One region of the Paenibacillus sp. JMULE4 genome, then DNA from elsewhere that is predicted to be linked to it. Evidence: riboswitches for the same ligand, from Rfam matches in the RefSeq annotation. Region 1 holds a riboswitch; each other region holds the start of a gene.
The links. Region 1 has a riboswitch for cobalamin ahead of EXW96_RS24825 (ABC transporter substrate-binding protein). Riboswitches for the same ligand answer to the same signal wherever they lie in the genome.

Region 1 (4,978 bases):
GGCGGCTTGGTCAGCTGATCGAGATGACGCGCCGCCTCCTCTATACTCCGTTTATCCAAAGGGGCGATACCCGCAATGATTTGTTCCAATCGGTTATTGCTCATCATCTTGTTCCCTTTCCCAGTAAGATTTGCGGAACACCGCTGTCCGGATGCGCAAGAATGTGAGGCCGCGTTCCGTACACCTGCTCCAGCAGATCGGCACGAAGCACCTCTTCAGCCGTACCGATTCCCGCCGTCGCTCCTTCATGCAGCAGAAGGAGACGGTCGCAGTATTGAGCGGCCAAATTCAGATCGTGCAGCACCGAAATGACCGTCATCCCCCATTCCTGCTGCCATTTACGAACCATATCCATCATTTCGACCTGGTACCCGATATCCAGAAATGTTGTCGGTTCATCCAGCAGCAGCAGCTTGGGCTCTTGCGCCATTGCTTTCCCCAAGGCTACACGCTGACGTTCACCGCCGCTCAAATGATCGATGGTTCGCTCCCGCAGGGAGTCCAGCTTCAGCCAAGCGATAATCCGCTCTACCAGCGCAGCGGCATCCGCCGTTTCGTCTCCCAGCCAGTTTTGATACGGGTAGCGTCCCATTTCGATCACCTCCTGCACCGTGAAGCCGAGCGGCGGCAGCGCATCCTGCTCCAGCACCGCGATCTGCCGCGCCAAGGCTTTCCTTGAGCAGGATGCCACAGGCTTGCCATCCAGCCGCACATTTCCCGCAGTCGCCGGCTCCAGGCCGGTAATCAGATGAAGCAGCGTCGATTTCCCGCTTCCGTTGGGTCCCAAAATACCGAACCATTCACCGGGCTTCACCCGAAAGCGGACTCCCCGGAGCACCTCCCGCGCTCCGAATGCCTTGGACACCTCTTCCACATCTACTTGAATCATCGCGCCGGCCTCCTTTCACTCACGCACCATCCGTTTTTTCCGCCGAAGCAAATAAGCAAAAAATGGAGCCCCCATAAACGCCGTCACGACCCCGAGTGGAATCTCCGTCGGACTAAGCAGCGTTCGGGCCAGCGTATCTGCGAGCAGCACATAAATCGCGCCGCCAATTAGAGACAGGGGGAGCAGCAAGCGGTAATCCGGTCCGATCATCAGCCGAAGCAAATGCGGCACCAGAAGCCCGACAAAAGCAATCACCCCCGACACGGATACGGCCGCCGCAGTGATCAAAGTAGACGCCATCAGGACAATCAGCTTGGTCCTCTCGATATGGACGCCTAGATGCGCCGCTTGCCGCTCCCCGAGCGCAAACAAATTCATCGACCGGCCGTAACAGAGCAGCACTGCGGAGCCTGCAGCCAAATACGGCAGCAGCACCAGCGAATAAGTCCAGCCCCGCAGCGCCAGGCTTCCCATCAGCCAGAAGATGATTTCGTTGATCACCTGATCCGACATCGCCACCATTAACGAGACGAAGGCGCCCAGGAACGCCTGCATTACGACACCCGACAGAATGACGGTTTCCTTACGCAGCTTGCCGTCGGTCCGTGCCAGCAAAAGCACCGTACAGAGCGACAGTACTCCGGTCAAGAACGCTACCGCCGGTACCGTCCACTCCCCAAAGAGCGTATACTGCAGACCGAACAAGATCAAAAAAGCCGCACCCACCGATGCTCCGGACGAAACGCCCAGCGTGTACGGATCGGCAAGCGGATTGCGGAGTACGCCCTGAAAGGCCGCGCCGGCCAACCCCAGGGCGGCACCGACCAGAATGCCCAGCACTACCCTTGGCAGCCTGACCCTCCATACGATTTGTTCCGAAGCTTCGCTCCAATCCCCCTGGATTCGTTCACCGATCCAAGGCAGCTGATGAAGTACGATTCCCCAGACATGACCGAACGGAATTCGGACCGAACCGATCGATACTGCCGCAGAAACGGCGAATACAAGCAGGGCCAAGGCGGCTCCGCCCCAAATCCACAGCTTACGCTTCATCTATTTCACCAGTTCCGGGTATATTCCTTTGGCTACTTCCGTCAATGCCTGTGTAATCCGGGGACCCGGACGGCTCATAATGTCCTTGTCCAACCCGACCAACCGGTTCGACTTCACCGCTTCAATCCGGTCCCAGCCGCTGCGCTCGCGAATCAACTGATCCATCGGCTTATTGCTCTTCTCGTCGATGATCCCCGTCGGATAAAGAATAATCTGCGGATTGTCCGCGATCACCTTCTCCTCGCTAAGCTTTACGTAACCTTTCTCGCCGCCCGCCACATTGATTCCTCCGGCCAGGCTGATCAGCTCGTCAATATACTCGCCTTTACCGACCGTCCAGCCGGGGGAAAACTCGACAAATACCTTTTTCTTCTGCTCAGGCTTCAGATCCTTCACCGCATCCAGTACCTTTTGGCGTTCGGCCTTCATCGAATCGACCAGCTTCTCCGCCTGCTCCTGGCGGTCGAAGATTTGCCCCATGAGCAGAATATTGCTCATCACATCGTCTAACGTTTTGGGCTCGACCTTAAACAGATTCACCTTCAGTCCGCGAAGCTTCTCCACTACGGTCATATTCATGGATACCCCCGTCATGACCAAATCGGCGTTGGCCGCAACGAGCGCTTCCTCGTTCGGCTTGATGATGCTGCCGACTTTCGGCTTCGCCGCCGCTTCGGCTGGATAGTTGCAGAAATCCGATACGCCCACTACCTGATCTCCGAGCCCCAAAGCAAAGAGTGTTTCCGTTTCACTCGGTGAAGTGGAAACGATGCGCTCCGGAGCTTTCTCAAAAACAAATTCTTTACCCGTAGCGTCTTTGACGGTGAGCGGATACGTCGTCCGTTTGGCCGATGTGACCGACCCTTCCTGCCTGGCGTCGCCCGCCTTCGGCGATTCCGCCTGCTGACCTTGCCCCGGCGCTGGCGCAGTGCTTCCGCATCCTGCCAGCGTTCCCGCCAAAGCCAGGCTCAGAACGGCTGCAAGCAGCCTTTTTTTTATGCGAGTCGTCTTATCCCAATACATAGGTCCATCTCCTTATCATCATTCAAAAAACGAAAAGACCCCTGCTTTCGGATCGTCTCCGAAGCAGAGGCACACTCTGACAAACCTGGCGGCCGCAGTCGACATCAAGTCGATATGCCGCCGGCAGGCTGCGCGTCTGCCCCTTTTCCTCGAAAGGCTGCATCGAATGCATGTTCAGGCAGGTTTCCTGACTTACGGGCTGCTTCGCTGAGCCAGAGCTCTTCGCCTTCCCGTCTGCTCCAGACAGTGACTTCATGAAGAGCATTTACCCGTATACAGTGGCGGGACCGCGCCGGATTCACACCGGCTTCCCTTTTAACCCGCAAGCGTTGATTGGCTGTGCGGGCACCTGAACCGCTATGTTGTTGTCCGCTGCATGACTGGCATGCACAATTATTTCTCGGCAATTATTTTCATGACCTGCTTCGCTTTCTCTTTGTCCGGCGCATTGGCCGGAATGAACGCGAACAGATTTTTGCCGTCGAATTCGAGCTCCGTAAACCATTTGGTTTGATCCATCGGGATGCCGTACAGATGCTTTTGCTTCTTGCCGTCTTCCGTAACTTCCAGAACGCCCTCAGGAAAATCCTCCGCTTTGGCCACATCGTCCAGCGGAACATAACCGCCCTGCTCGCCCATCGCTTTAAAATGATTCTCCGGAATCATCAGAATGCCGTTCTGACCGGCCGCTATTTCGACGATCAGCTTCTCCATTGAAAATATAGGCGCCGCCAATACTTGCACACTGGCCGATTCACCTATTTCACTTTGCAGCGAGGCTTGCAACTTTTCTCCCGCTTCATTCGGGATCCCGTTGGATCCTATCATGAAAATCGACACATCCGCCTTCGATCCTCCGCCGCAGCCTGCAGCAAGTACGAACATCATCAGCAGCAGGCAGAGCAGCCCATTCCTTCTCACGCCGGTTTCTCCCCTCGTGTTTTTCCCTCTCTACCCCGATTCTCCAACATATCCTTTATGATGTTAACATAAAAGACCTGCTCTTTCAAAGCTTTTAAGAATAAGGAGGAAGCACGAAAAACCTGGCTGCTGCGCTGAAATCATCCTTACAGCTGACCATTTGACGTTTTGGCACTCTGCTGCTCACTTACACTTCTTTCGATCTCATTAAAAGAAGCCGGTCAAGACCGGCCCTTTTGATGAAGATTCATATATTCATTTATTTTGAGATCAAGCTCCATACTGATTTTCACTACTTCCGGTGATGTCAGGTCATTTCCGTTTTGTACAAGGCGCTCCAGTTCGCGTCTTAAAAGGTAAATATGATCTTCTAAAGATAAGGCAGACGAAGCACGTTTTCCTGTTCCAAAAATCCACTTGGCTTTCTGATCATTCTCGCGAATCCAGCCGTTATTCATGTATTGCCGAAGCTGATATTCCGGAAAAGCCATTCTTCATCCCTCCCGCTTCATATCTTTAGACCTATAAAGAAAAAGATTCATATTCTATGAAAATATGAATCTACATCTAATATACCAGTTTTTGGGGGGATTGAAAATGGATAATATTGTTTAATTAAAGCTTTTTGATGAAATTGCCTATTCGATCAATCGCTTCAATCAGCTGGTTAACCGAAGTCGCGTAAGAACAGCGGACAAATCCTTCTCCACCCTTGCCAAATACATTGCCGGGTACTGCTGCGACCTTCGCCTCACGAATCAAGCGCTCGGCAAATTCCTCGGAGCTTAGCCCCGTTGCCTGAATGGAAGGGAAGGCATAGAATGCGCCCTGAGGCTCATGACACTGCAGTCCGATGTCCCGGAAACCCTGTACGACAAGACGACGGCGCTGGTTGTAGGACTCTACCATGCGGTCTTTTTCCTCCATGCCGTGCTTGAGCGCCTCCAGGGCAGCAACCTGTCCCATGGACGGCGCACACATGACCGTGTACTGGTGGATTTTGAGCATGGCCGATATGAGGTCGGGATGCCCGCAAGCGTATCCCATCCGCCAGCCGGTCATCGCAAACGCCTTGGAAAAGCCGCTCACAAG
Region 2 (4,978 bases), on a different contig from region 1:
TGCGTGGCCATCACGACAGTGGTGCCTTGGGCATGAATGCGGTCCAATTCCTCCACCAGCCGCTGCTCGGATGAGCGGTCCAGGTAAGCGGTCGGTTCGTCCAGCAGCAGCAGCTCGGGCTTGAGGACCATCACGCCGGCCAGGGCGACACGCTTTTTTTGACCGAGGCTTAAGTGATGAATAGGTGTATTAGCCAAATGCTCCAGACCCATGGTACCAAGAATATGTTGGATGCGCCGGATCATCTCATGCTCGGGTACCCCGGCATTGCGAAGACCGTAGGAAATATCTTCATACGGCGTACTCAAAATCAACTGCTGTTCCGGGTCCTGGAACACCAGTCCGACTTGCTGCCGCAGCTTTTTGAGATCATCCGCACGATAGGACATGGGAGCGCCTTTCCAGTGCATCCTTCCGGAAGCCGGGCGGTGAATGCCGACCGCATGCAGGAACAAGGTCGATTTGCCCGACCCGTTATGGCCGCAAATGGCAGTTTTCTTGCCTTCGGGCAGGCTCATGGTCAAGCCCTGAAGCGCTTCGGCTTGAGTTCCCGGGTAGCTGTAGCGTACATCGTAAGCCTCCATAATGGATTTCACAGCATTTCCCCCCAGCGAAGCCACAGCTCGATTAGCAGTAATAAAATCACTCCGATACGGCTTTCCCATATATAACGAAAGGGCAGGGGAGCGGCTTGAACCGGCGCCATTTGAATGCTGTCGGCAAAGCCTCTGGTTACCAAGCCCTGCGAAAGCCCTTGGTACCGATGCATCGACTTGCCGAACAACCGGACGATCAGGACTGCCGTATCGTTCAGCCTGCGGTAGAAGCCGGTCTGGCCGCCGCGGGCTCTCTGAGCCGTATACATCTGTTGTGCCGTATCCGAAAGTACGAAGAGAAAGCGGTACATGATTATCATCAATTCCAGCACCAGAGAAGGTACACGCCATTTTTTCATCACCTGAAACAGCTCGGACATAGGCGTCGTCAGCATGACAAAGGCCAGGCAGGATAAGCATGCGATGATCCGGGCCAGCAAGCTGCCCGCTTCGTAAATGCCCGCTTCTGTAACATAAGACGTCCACCGCGCAAACGTAAAGAGGATCATTCCATCGGGCGAAACCGGGCCGGCGGATGTAAACTCGATGACAATAGCCGGCAGACTGGCCGCATAAAACAGGCAGGAGGCTCCGATCAGCAGGCTGTACGCTTTGACGGGAATCCGGGCGTACAAGGTTATCCAGACGAACAGCCAGCCGACGATCATCATCTGGGTCACAGGATGGGACAAATAAGACAGCACCATCAGAACGGCTGCGAATCCGCTTTTCCACATCGGGGAAACGGAGCGCAGCCTGTTGGTGTAAGAAAATGTATCGATCAGCTTGATCATGTGGTTTTGGATTTGGAGGCTCTACCCTTGAACCATCCGAAGGCAAAGCCGATAAAACCGGCGCCAATGGCGGCCTGCAGCGCAAACAGCATGCTTTCGGTCTCTGCCGGAGGCTCCATCAGCGGAGCAAACCAGGGTTCATAAGCAGGATGAATCTCGGTGATCATTTCTTCAGCGACACCGTCTGCTCCGCCGAATTCGCCGTTGACGAACAGGAGCGGAAGAACAGCCAACAAGACGACGGCAATCAGGATGAGAAGGTTCGTTTTCCGATGGGACATGAGAGTTATGCTCCTTTCATTTTACGCTGTAAAATCGATAATTCTTCCGAACTGTTGGCTTTCAGCCAGTTCCAGATCAGTACCGTAAGAAGTCCTTCGCTGATGGCCAAAGGGATTTGAGTGATCGCAAAAATGCCCCCGAATTTTACGAATGAAGCCAAAATGCCGCCGCTCTCTGCCGGGAACGCCAATGCCAGTTGAATGGAAGTGACGACATACGTAGACAGGTTGGCCAGCGCCGCCGCCGTAAAGATCGACAGCGTTTGTTTTCCCGTCGATTTGATCATCCACCGGTAAGCGGCATAACCGATCATGGGGCCGGCAACAGCCATAGAGAAGGCGTTGGCTCCAAGAGTGGTCAACCCGCCATGGGCAAGCAGCAGAGCTTGAAACAGCAGGACGATGGAGCCCAGCACGCTCATGGGCAGCGGTCCGAACATGACAGCGCCGAGACCTGTTCCCGTCGGATGCGAGCTGCTTCCCGTCACGGAAGGAATTTTCAGCGCCGACAGAACGAGGATGAAAGCACCGGCTACTCCCAGCATAATTTTTAGCTCCGGTGTTTCTCTCGTAATTCTCATCAAGGACCGCAGCCCGAGAATGAAGAACGGAATAAACACGGCCCACCAGAAGATCGCCCATCCGTAGGGAAGAAAGCCTTCCATAATATGCATGGCATAGGCGGACTGAGGATCGCTGACAGTCAGGTACAGGGTAAATCCGGAGACCAACAACAGTGTGCTTATTGCTTTTTTAGAAATCATTGTACATTTCCTCCCTGGCAAATCGTTGTAAAACTCAAAAAAACCAATCCTGCAGGATTGGTTAGGGGTACGCATCAATAGACGACAAGATCAGCCTGGCGTGATCGTCGCTTTTATCGTTCGTACACCACTCCTTTCCTCGAAGGCCTTGGGGTGCATAAATCAGGTAGGTCTCCTGGCTCTCGGATCGTCGTGTTCTCCCGTCTTCCCCGATGGATGATCGAGTGACATGCTGGGAGAAACTCCCCGAATACAGTGGCGGGACCGCTCGGGATTTGCACCCGATTCCCTGTTACCCTTTGCTGTCGCAAAGGCACCTGATTCAGTATGTATGCAATTCGTTTGCGTCAATCCATGCTACTTGCCCGTTGGCGGTCGTCGCATTGCATTATGTAACATGAATTTATTGAACTATAACACGAATGAGGTGACTTTGTCTATCAAAATCCTCATCCGAATGCAAGATTCGGCCTGTGATTCATTCGGCGTCATCCAGAGCCGCTTTTTTCATAAGATCAACCCCAGTGATATGTATTGGTTATAGTTACCCTCTAAACGAAACGCTAAGGCTGTAAATTGCAAAAGAGCGGCGGCTTAAAGTTAAGAAATCGTTTAGCTTTTGTTTACCTTTTATTTATATTGCTTCTGTATACTTCATTATGGGTACTAGAAGAAAATAGTACTATCCAGCAAATGAAAACCCCTTAAAATAATGAAGTAAGTAAGATATGTTAGGGATGATCTGTTTATGGAAATAAAGGATCGCATATCATTTTTAAAGAAACACGAAAATGACTGCTACAGCATTTGTTATTATTTATTGCAAAGTGAAAAGATGGCCTGCGAGGCTGCCAAAAAAGCATTGTACAGCTTGAGCAGATGCGACTCATTCTTTGCCGAGAATACTCAAGCCGTACGTGAACTGGTGCGTAAAGAAGCGATGAAATCGGCCCTGCAGTTGAAGAAAGAGCAGGCCGATCTGCTGCTGTTATGATGAACAGTCATTTGCATCATTGGGGCTGTCCCATAAGTAGTTTTTAACTACGCAGGGACGGCCCTGTTTTCTTAACTTTTCGTTACCAAACTGAAAAGATCGAGTAGAGGGCTATACTTGCTCTCTTACTCGACCTTTTTGGTTCATCGTCGCCCAGAAGAGAAGAAGATCCGCAGGTGGGCGGCTGCCGTGTTTTTCAACGGCAGGCTGCCCTTTATACTGCACGGCTACTGTTCCAGGCAGGGCTTGTCCAATGGAAAATATTCCAGAAATTTTTTCGATGTGGTCGAAAGGTACCGTCCCTTCAACCAGATGATGGCGGAAGGCCTTGACATAATGGAAGGTTCTATGATCTCTTTGAATTGAAGCCCTGCATTCGGAATGAGGTTCATAGCGGATTGGGGGACGATGGTAATGCCTACATCATGATTGGCCCAGGTTAGCAGCGTCATGATGTCGTTGCTTTCACAGATGATTTTGGGTTCGAATCCGGCTTCCCGGCAGGCGTCTTCCACCAGATCCATGATGTACATCCGATGATGATACATCGAGGTGCCCTGCTGTCTTCGGAGCAGCATCAGCGGCTTGTTTTCCAGATCGGACAGCTTTACGTACGGTTGATTATCCCCAATGTTCCAATGGCGGCTCATGGCTGCAACGAGAGGCTCCGCAGGCAGGTTGATCATATTGAACATTCCGTTATCGACGGGCAGTCTGACGATGCCGAGCTCAATAATCCGATTCTCGAGCAATTCCATCACCCGATTGGGGTCCCCCTCCCATACCTGGAAGCGCACCTCCGGATACCGCTTTTGAAAATCATGAATTCGTTCCGGTAAAAGCTTGGCGCCCAGAGAAGCAATCGTGCCGATGGCTAACGTTCCCCGCACTCCCTCGCTCAATTCCTTGATTTCTTCCATGGTACCGTTTACAAGTTCGAGTATTATTTTTGCCCGGTCGTACAGTAATTTTCCAGCCTCGGTGGTCGTGAGCCTGCGCGTATTTCTCTCCAGCAGCGTGACACCCATTTCGGTTTCCAGCAGTTTCAGCTGCTGGCTCAGCGGCGGTTGCGCGATGTGTAAGCGTCTTGCGGCTTGCGAGATCTTGCCTTCCTCGACAATGGCAAGGAAGTATCGGAGTTGTCGAATATCCATAGCGGCACGCCCTTTTGCTTTAAGTCGTTGTTGATACGCGGTTTCCTGCATGTTTATATCTATTGCATATAAATCCTTAACGAAATGGATATTTTTCTTATAATTTTTTATTTGTTATCTTTAATTTATAAGTTTAAGGGAAGGAGGGCAAGCAAAAATTTCGGATGTACTCATTATTTTGAAAGCGGTTACTAAATGTTCGCCTTTCAGGGGATGGGGTTGGTGGAATAAGCAAGCACAATGTAAACCAAGAAAAATGTAAGCCCTTTAATTTTTCGATGAGGTGAGAAAATGAGAACAAACCAATGGATTCTGCTTATATTGTTAAGCCTTGGTATGATTTTGTCAGGTTGCGGTTCGACTGCAGATTCTTCCCAGAACGGCAGCAAAGCCGA
Region 3 (4,978 bases), on a different contig from region 1:
CTCTGACAGCAGTAACCTACCTGACCGTGTTAAGTATCCGGCAAAAGCTGTCCTGCACGACCGGCATGATGGCTGCCATGCTCATTGGCTCGATGACAGGACTCATTACAGGTACCGTACTTGGAGCCGATCAGAGCTTTTCCATCAACTGTATGCTTGCCATGATCGTTGGGGTGGGCGGCGGGGTGATGCTGGGAATGCCATTCCATGCGATGGCCGTCCTGGACGGGCTCATGGCCGGAGTCATGAGCGGGATGATGGGGGCGATGCTTGGCTCTATGCTGTCTCCCGACTTCTTGCTTCCCATGAGCTTTTTCTTAACGCTGCTTTTTGTCATCGCTGTGCTCCTTCTCCATCGGACCATGAAGCAGGAAGCGGGAATTTTACAAGGAACTGAACCCAATAGGGAAAAGATGAAAACCGGATCCATTCTTACCGTTTGTGTTACCATCGCTTTGTTTTCTCTAGTGATCATGGGTTCGTCTTATAAGGATCAGCCCAAAGCCCCGGAGGAACCGCATGTGCACACCGGGCATCACAAGATGTCCGAATAAGTCATGCCAAGGACAGCTCACAAGCAGGCTTAGCCCGCTGTGAGCCAGTGCCGAAGCTGCTCACTGACGGTTAATCGGCCGCTTGCCGTCCGGACAGGTCCGAAGACCGGTATAAGCTCCCGGGCGGTTAAAGGTTCCGGGCGATCGATCCAACCGGCCAGATGGGCCAAGGCTCCCAGCAGGCGTTCGGGCGGAACCTGCGCACTTCGCAGTGCAGCAAGCGTAAGCGCGCTGTCGCGCTTGGACAGACGCCGGCCGCTTGCATCGACCAGCAGGGGAACATGGGCAAAATCCGGTGCCCGGAGTCCCAGCGCTTCGTAGAGTGCCAGCTGCCTTGGCGTCGAGTCAAGCAGATCGGCCCCGCGCAGCACGTCGGTGATGCCCATGGCGGCATCGTCGACCGTCACGGCGAGCTGGTAGCTGAACATGCCGTCGGCGCGCTTGACGACAAAGTCGCTGAGCGCTTCGCCCGCGCAGGTTTGCGGCCCGGCTACCGCATCGTAGAACCGCAGCTCGTGCGGCGGCATGATGAACCGCAGGGCAGGCGTTTTCTTCGCGGCTCTTGCCTGCCGCTCCGCGGGCGAAAGCGAACGGCATAAACCGGGATAGGTGGCGCCTTCGGATGCCAGCCCATGAGGCGCGCTGCCGATCGCCGCCAGCTCGCTGCGGCTGCAATAGCACGGGTACAGCCGTCCGGCTTGCTGCAGCTGCTCAAGCGCCTCCTCGTAAAGGGATTCACGCCGGCTTTGCTCATAAGGCGCGCAGGGACCGCCGACGCGCGGGCCTTCATCCCAATCGATGCCCAGCCAAAGCAGGTCGTCCTGAAGCTGCTCGGCGTAGGCGGGACGGGAGCGGGCTTTATCGATGTCTTCGATGCGCAACACAAATTCTCCTCCGGCTTGGCGCATTTGCAGCCATGCGGCGAGGGCGGTGAAGGCATTGCCGATATGAAGCAGTCCGGATGGAGTTGGTGCGAAACGTCCGCGGCGGGTCATACTCTCACGCTCCTTGAAGAATACAAAAAGAGCAGACATGTCGTTCTGCTCAGTGTTCTTTAGGCTATGTAAGATGATATGGGATGTAAATTCATGGCGGAGCCGACGGGATTCGAACCCGCGATCTCCTGCGTGACAGGCAGGCATGTTAGGCCTCTACACCACGGCTCCACACATTAGCAATGTTGTGTCTCGGACACAAACAGTATAATAACATGAATCGATGCGGTCTGACAAGCTCTTTGTTGATCGAATCGATTTTACCGTGTTCAACCGTATGAAAAAGGCTGCGGATTCATGTGGAACTTTTTTTCTCCTTCCTTCGTTAAAACTTATATGGCAGGAATAGGTAAACGTATATTTATAAATGAGGGAGGGAGCAAGCAAGATGGAGATGAACCGCAAATGCTTATGGAAGCTGAGGCTCATTGAATTGTGCTGTATCCTCATCATGCTTGTCATTTTATTTGCTTTTGCCGCTGTGCTCTTGTGGCATTACCATTCTAAACCATCCTCGACTGTTGCATAAATACTATTTGTAATGTATTATTTTACGAGCAACAATTTTATATTGTGGGAATAGGTGCTCCGGTCCGTTTCAAACGGTTCCGGAGCTTAAAAGGGAAGTTCGGTGAAATGCCGACGCGGTCCCGCCACTGTAACAGAGGAGTCAACGCGGATATGCCACTGATCTTCGGATTGGGAAGGCGCGTTTTGACCATGATTCTGGAGCCAGGAGACCTGCCTGTTCTGACAGCACTGTTTTTACCTACGGGAGATAGGGAGGTGTTAAAAATGGTAGCCACCGTTTTTACAAACGAGGGGCATCTTTACCCTTTTTAACCCAAGGGAAAGATGCCTTTTTTGCATGGAATTTAAAAGCAATATGAAAATGGAGGGTGACCGAATGGATTCGTTGAAAAGCAGTAACTTGGGGTATCCAAGAATTGGAGTGAACAGAGAATGGAAAAAGTTGCTGGAAGCCTTGTGGGCAAACAAGATTCAGGAGTCTGAATTTGAAAAGAAGATAGAAGAACTGCGGTTGAATCATCTCAAACTCCAGCAGGAAAAAGGAATCGACCTTATTCCGGTCAATGATTTTTCTTTGTACGACCATATGCTGGATACGGCGGCAATGTTCGGAATTGTACCCAAACGGTTTAACTACCCTGGCGGCGTTGTTTCCCTTTCCACCTATTATGCTATGGCCAGAGGCAGCAAAGGGGCTCCTGCTTGCGAAATGACCAAGTGGTTCAATACGAATTATCACTACATTGTACCGGAATTGAATGATATTACCCCGGTGCTTACCATCAACAAGCCGCTTCAAGCCTATCGGGAAGCAAAGCAAAAGCTGGGCATTGACGGGAAGCCGGTACTGATCGGGCTGTATACGTTTTTAAAACTATCCAAAGGGTATAAGTCCGGGCAATGGGACGAGCTGATTGCATTGTTCCTCCCATTGTATGCTCAAATCCTGAGGGAACTGGAGCAAGAAGGCGTAAGGTGGGTGCAAATCGATGAACCTGTTTTAGTCAGCTCATTGTCTGAAGATATGGATCGGATAACTCATATTTATAAGCAACTGCATGAAGCGGCGCCGGGGCTGAATATTATGCTTCAAACCTATTTTGATGCCGTAGAGCACTATGAAGCGACGGTTTCGCTGCCGGTGCAAGGAATCGGACTGGATCTGGTGCACGGTTACGACCGGAACATGCAGCATATGGCCAAGCATGGATTTCCAAAGGATAAGGTGCTCGGCGCAGGTCTGATCGACGGGCGCAACATTTGGGCTGCCGATTTGCAGTCCAAGCTGACATTGCTGAATACGTTGTCCCAGTACGTTCCTTATGAAAGAATGATCATTCAGCCTTCCTGCAGCCTGCTTCATGTTCCTGTCACTACCGGGCAGGAAACCAAGCTTGGTTCTGAAATTCGGCAAGTCTTGGCTTTCGCCAATGAAAAGCTTGATGAGATTGTTTTGCTGACCAAGGCCGTGGCAGATAAAGATTCCGAACCGATCGCACGCGAACTTGAAAAAAATCAACAAGCGCTTCGCGAAATCAATGCATCCTCCTCCAGAAAAAAGGAACACATTCAGGAAATGGTAGAGCGGATCGATCAACAGCCATCGGCAAGAGCGGGTACTTTTGCAGAACGGCGAATTCTTCAGCAAAACAAATGGAATCTTCCGATCCTGCCAACCACAACGATTGGAAGCTTCCCGCAAACCTCTGAGGTTAGACAAGCCCGCAAAAAATGGAGAACCGGCGAGTGGACCGAAGAGCAGTACAAGACATTTATTCAAGAGCAGATTCGGCTGTGGATTAACCTTCAGGAAGAAATCGGACTGGATGTGCTTGTCCATGGAGAGTTTGAAAGAACGGATATGGTAGAATTTTTCGGAGAGAAGCTGGGCGGATTTTTCTTTACGCAAAACGGTTGGGTTCAATCCTACGGTTCACGGTGCGTCAAGCCGCCTGTCATTTACGGCGATGTGGAATTCATCAAGCCGATGACCGTCGAAGAAACGGTGTACGCCCAATCGTTGACGAACAAGCCGGTGAAAGGAATGCTTACCGGCCCCATCACGATATTAAACTGGTCGTTTGTGAGAGATGATATTCCTCGCGAGAAGGTGGCTTATCAAATTGCGCTGGCTCTGCGTCAGGAAGTTGAGGCATTGGAGAAAGCCGGGATTGAAATGATCCAAGTCGATGAACCTGCTTTGCGGGAAGGTTTGCCGATCAAAAGACAGGACTGGCAGCATTACCTGGATTGGGCTGTGCTCTCTTTCCGCTTGGCCACAGCGACCGTCAAAAACACAACACAAATCCACACACATATGTGCTATTGCGAGTTTCACGACATCATCGACTCGATTCGCGAATTGGATGCCGATGTCATTTCCATCGAAACCTCGCGGAGTCACGGAGAATTGCTGCACAGCTTTGAAGAGCACACGTACGATCATGGCATCGGTCTGGGCGTATATGATATTCATAGTCCAAGAGTCCCTGATGTGAAAGAAATGGTTCATATGATCGACCGATCCCTGTCGGTTTTAGATCCTGAATTGTTCTGGATCAATCCGGATTGCGGACTAAAAACGAGGGGCATGGATGAAACGATTGCATCGCTCAAAAATATGGTGGAGGCCGCGAAGTCGTTTAGAGAAAAAAGCCCTGTCCTCAGCTCATCATTGTAAAAAAGAAAAAAAGCTGTAAGGGTTCATCTTTATCAAGACCGGCTTATTCGGATTTATACACAAGGCATCTTTATGTCGCAGATAAACGGCATATAGATGCCTTGTTTGATTGAGGGTGATGAACACGCAAATTAATAAGCACCCCGCATTAGGACTTAGGACGGGGTGCTGCCGCAATACCTGCTAATTAGTCGCGATGACGATGATCTTTACAAACC

Region 2: linked by a shared signal. The riboswitch ahead of EXW96_RS10610 (energy-coupling factor ABC transporter permease) and the one ahead of EXW96_RS24825 (ABC transporter substrate-binding protein) in region 1 are both predicted to bind cobalamin.
Region 3: linked by a shared signal. The riboswitch ahead of metE (5-methyltetrahydropteroyltriglutamate--homocysteine S-methyltransferase) and the one ahead of EXW96_RS24825 (ABC transporter substrate-binding protein) in region 1 are both predicted to bind cobalamin.

What each region holds. Positions count from the first base shown of each region.
Region 1 covers NZ_SGWF01000021.1:28,393-33,370, forward strand. The annotation lists gene cobT (nicotinate-nucleotide--dimethylbenzimidazole phosphoribosyltransferase) at 1-104, opposite strand, end outside; gene EXW96_RS24815 (ABC transporter ATP-binding protein) at 104-889, opposite strand; gene EXW96_RS24820 (FecCD family ABC transporter permease) at 905-1,942, opposite strand; gene EXW96_RS24825 (ABC transporter substrate-binding protein) at 1,943-2,965, opposite strand; cobalamin riboswitch at 3,126-3,333, opposite strand; gene EXW96_RS24830 (hypothetical protein) at 3,359-3,886, opposite strand; gene EXW96_RS24835 (aspartyl-phosphate phosphatase Spo0E family protein) at 4,108-4,377, opposite strand; gene EXW96_RS24840 (aminotransferase class I/II-fold pyridoxal phosphate-dependent enzyme) at 4,502-4,978, opposite strand, start outside.
Region 2 covers NZ_SGWF01000012.1:208,270-213,247, reverse strand. The annotation lists gene EXW96_RS10625 (energy-coupling factor ABC transporter ATP-binding protein) at 1-596, opposite strand, end outside; gene cbiQ (cobalt ECF transporter T component CbiQ) at 593-1,390, opposite strand; gene EXW96_RS10615 (energy-coupling factor ABC transporter substrate-binding protein) at 1,387-1,671, opposite strand; gene EXW96_RS10610 (energy-coupling factor ABC transporter permease) at 1,677-2,435, opposite strand; cobalamin riboswitch at 2,584-2,771, opposite strand; gene EXW96_RS10605 (hypothetical protein) at 3,184-3,429, shown strand; gene EXW96_RS10600 (LysR family transcriptional regulator) at 3,657-4,583, opposite strand; gene EXW96_RS10595 (ABC transporter substrate-binding protein) at 4,875-4,978, shown strand, end outside.
Region 3 covers NZ_SGWF01000012.1:198,906-203,883, reverse strand. The annotation lists gene EXW96_RS10575 (hypothetical protein) at 1-554, shown strand, start outside; gene gluQRS (tRNA glutamyl-Q(34) synthetase GluQRS) at 584-1,549, opposite strand; tRNA gene EXW96_RS10565 (tRNA-Asp) at 1,644-1,720, opposite strand; cobalamin riboswitch at 2,114-2,312, shown strand; gene metE (5-methyltetrahydropteroyltriglutamate--homocysteine S-methyltransferase) at 2,457-4,760, shown strand.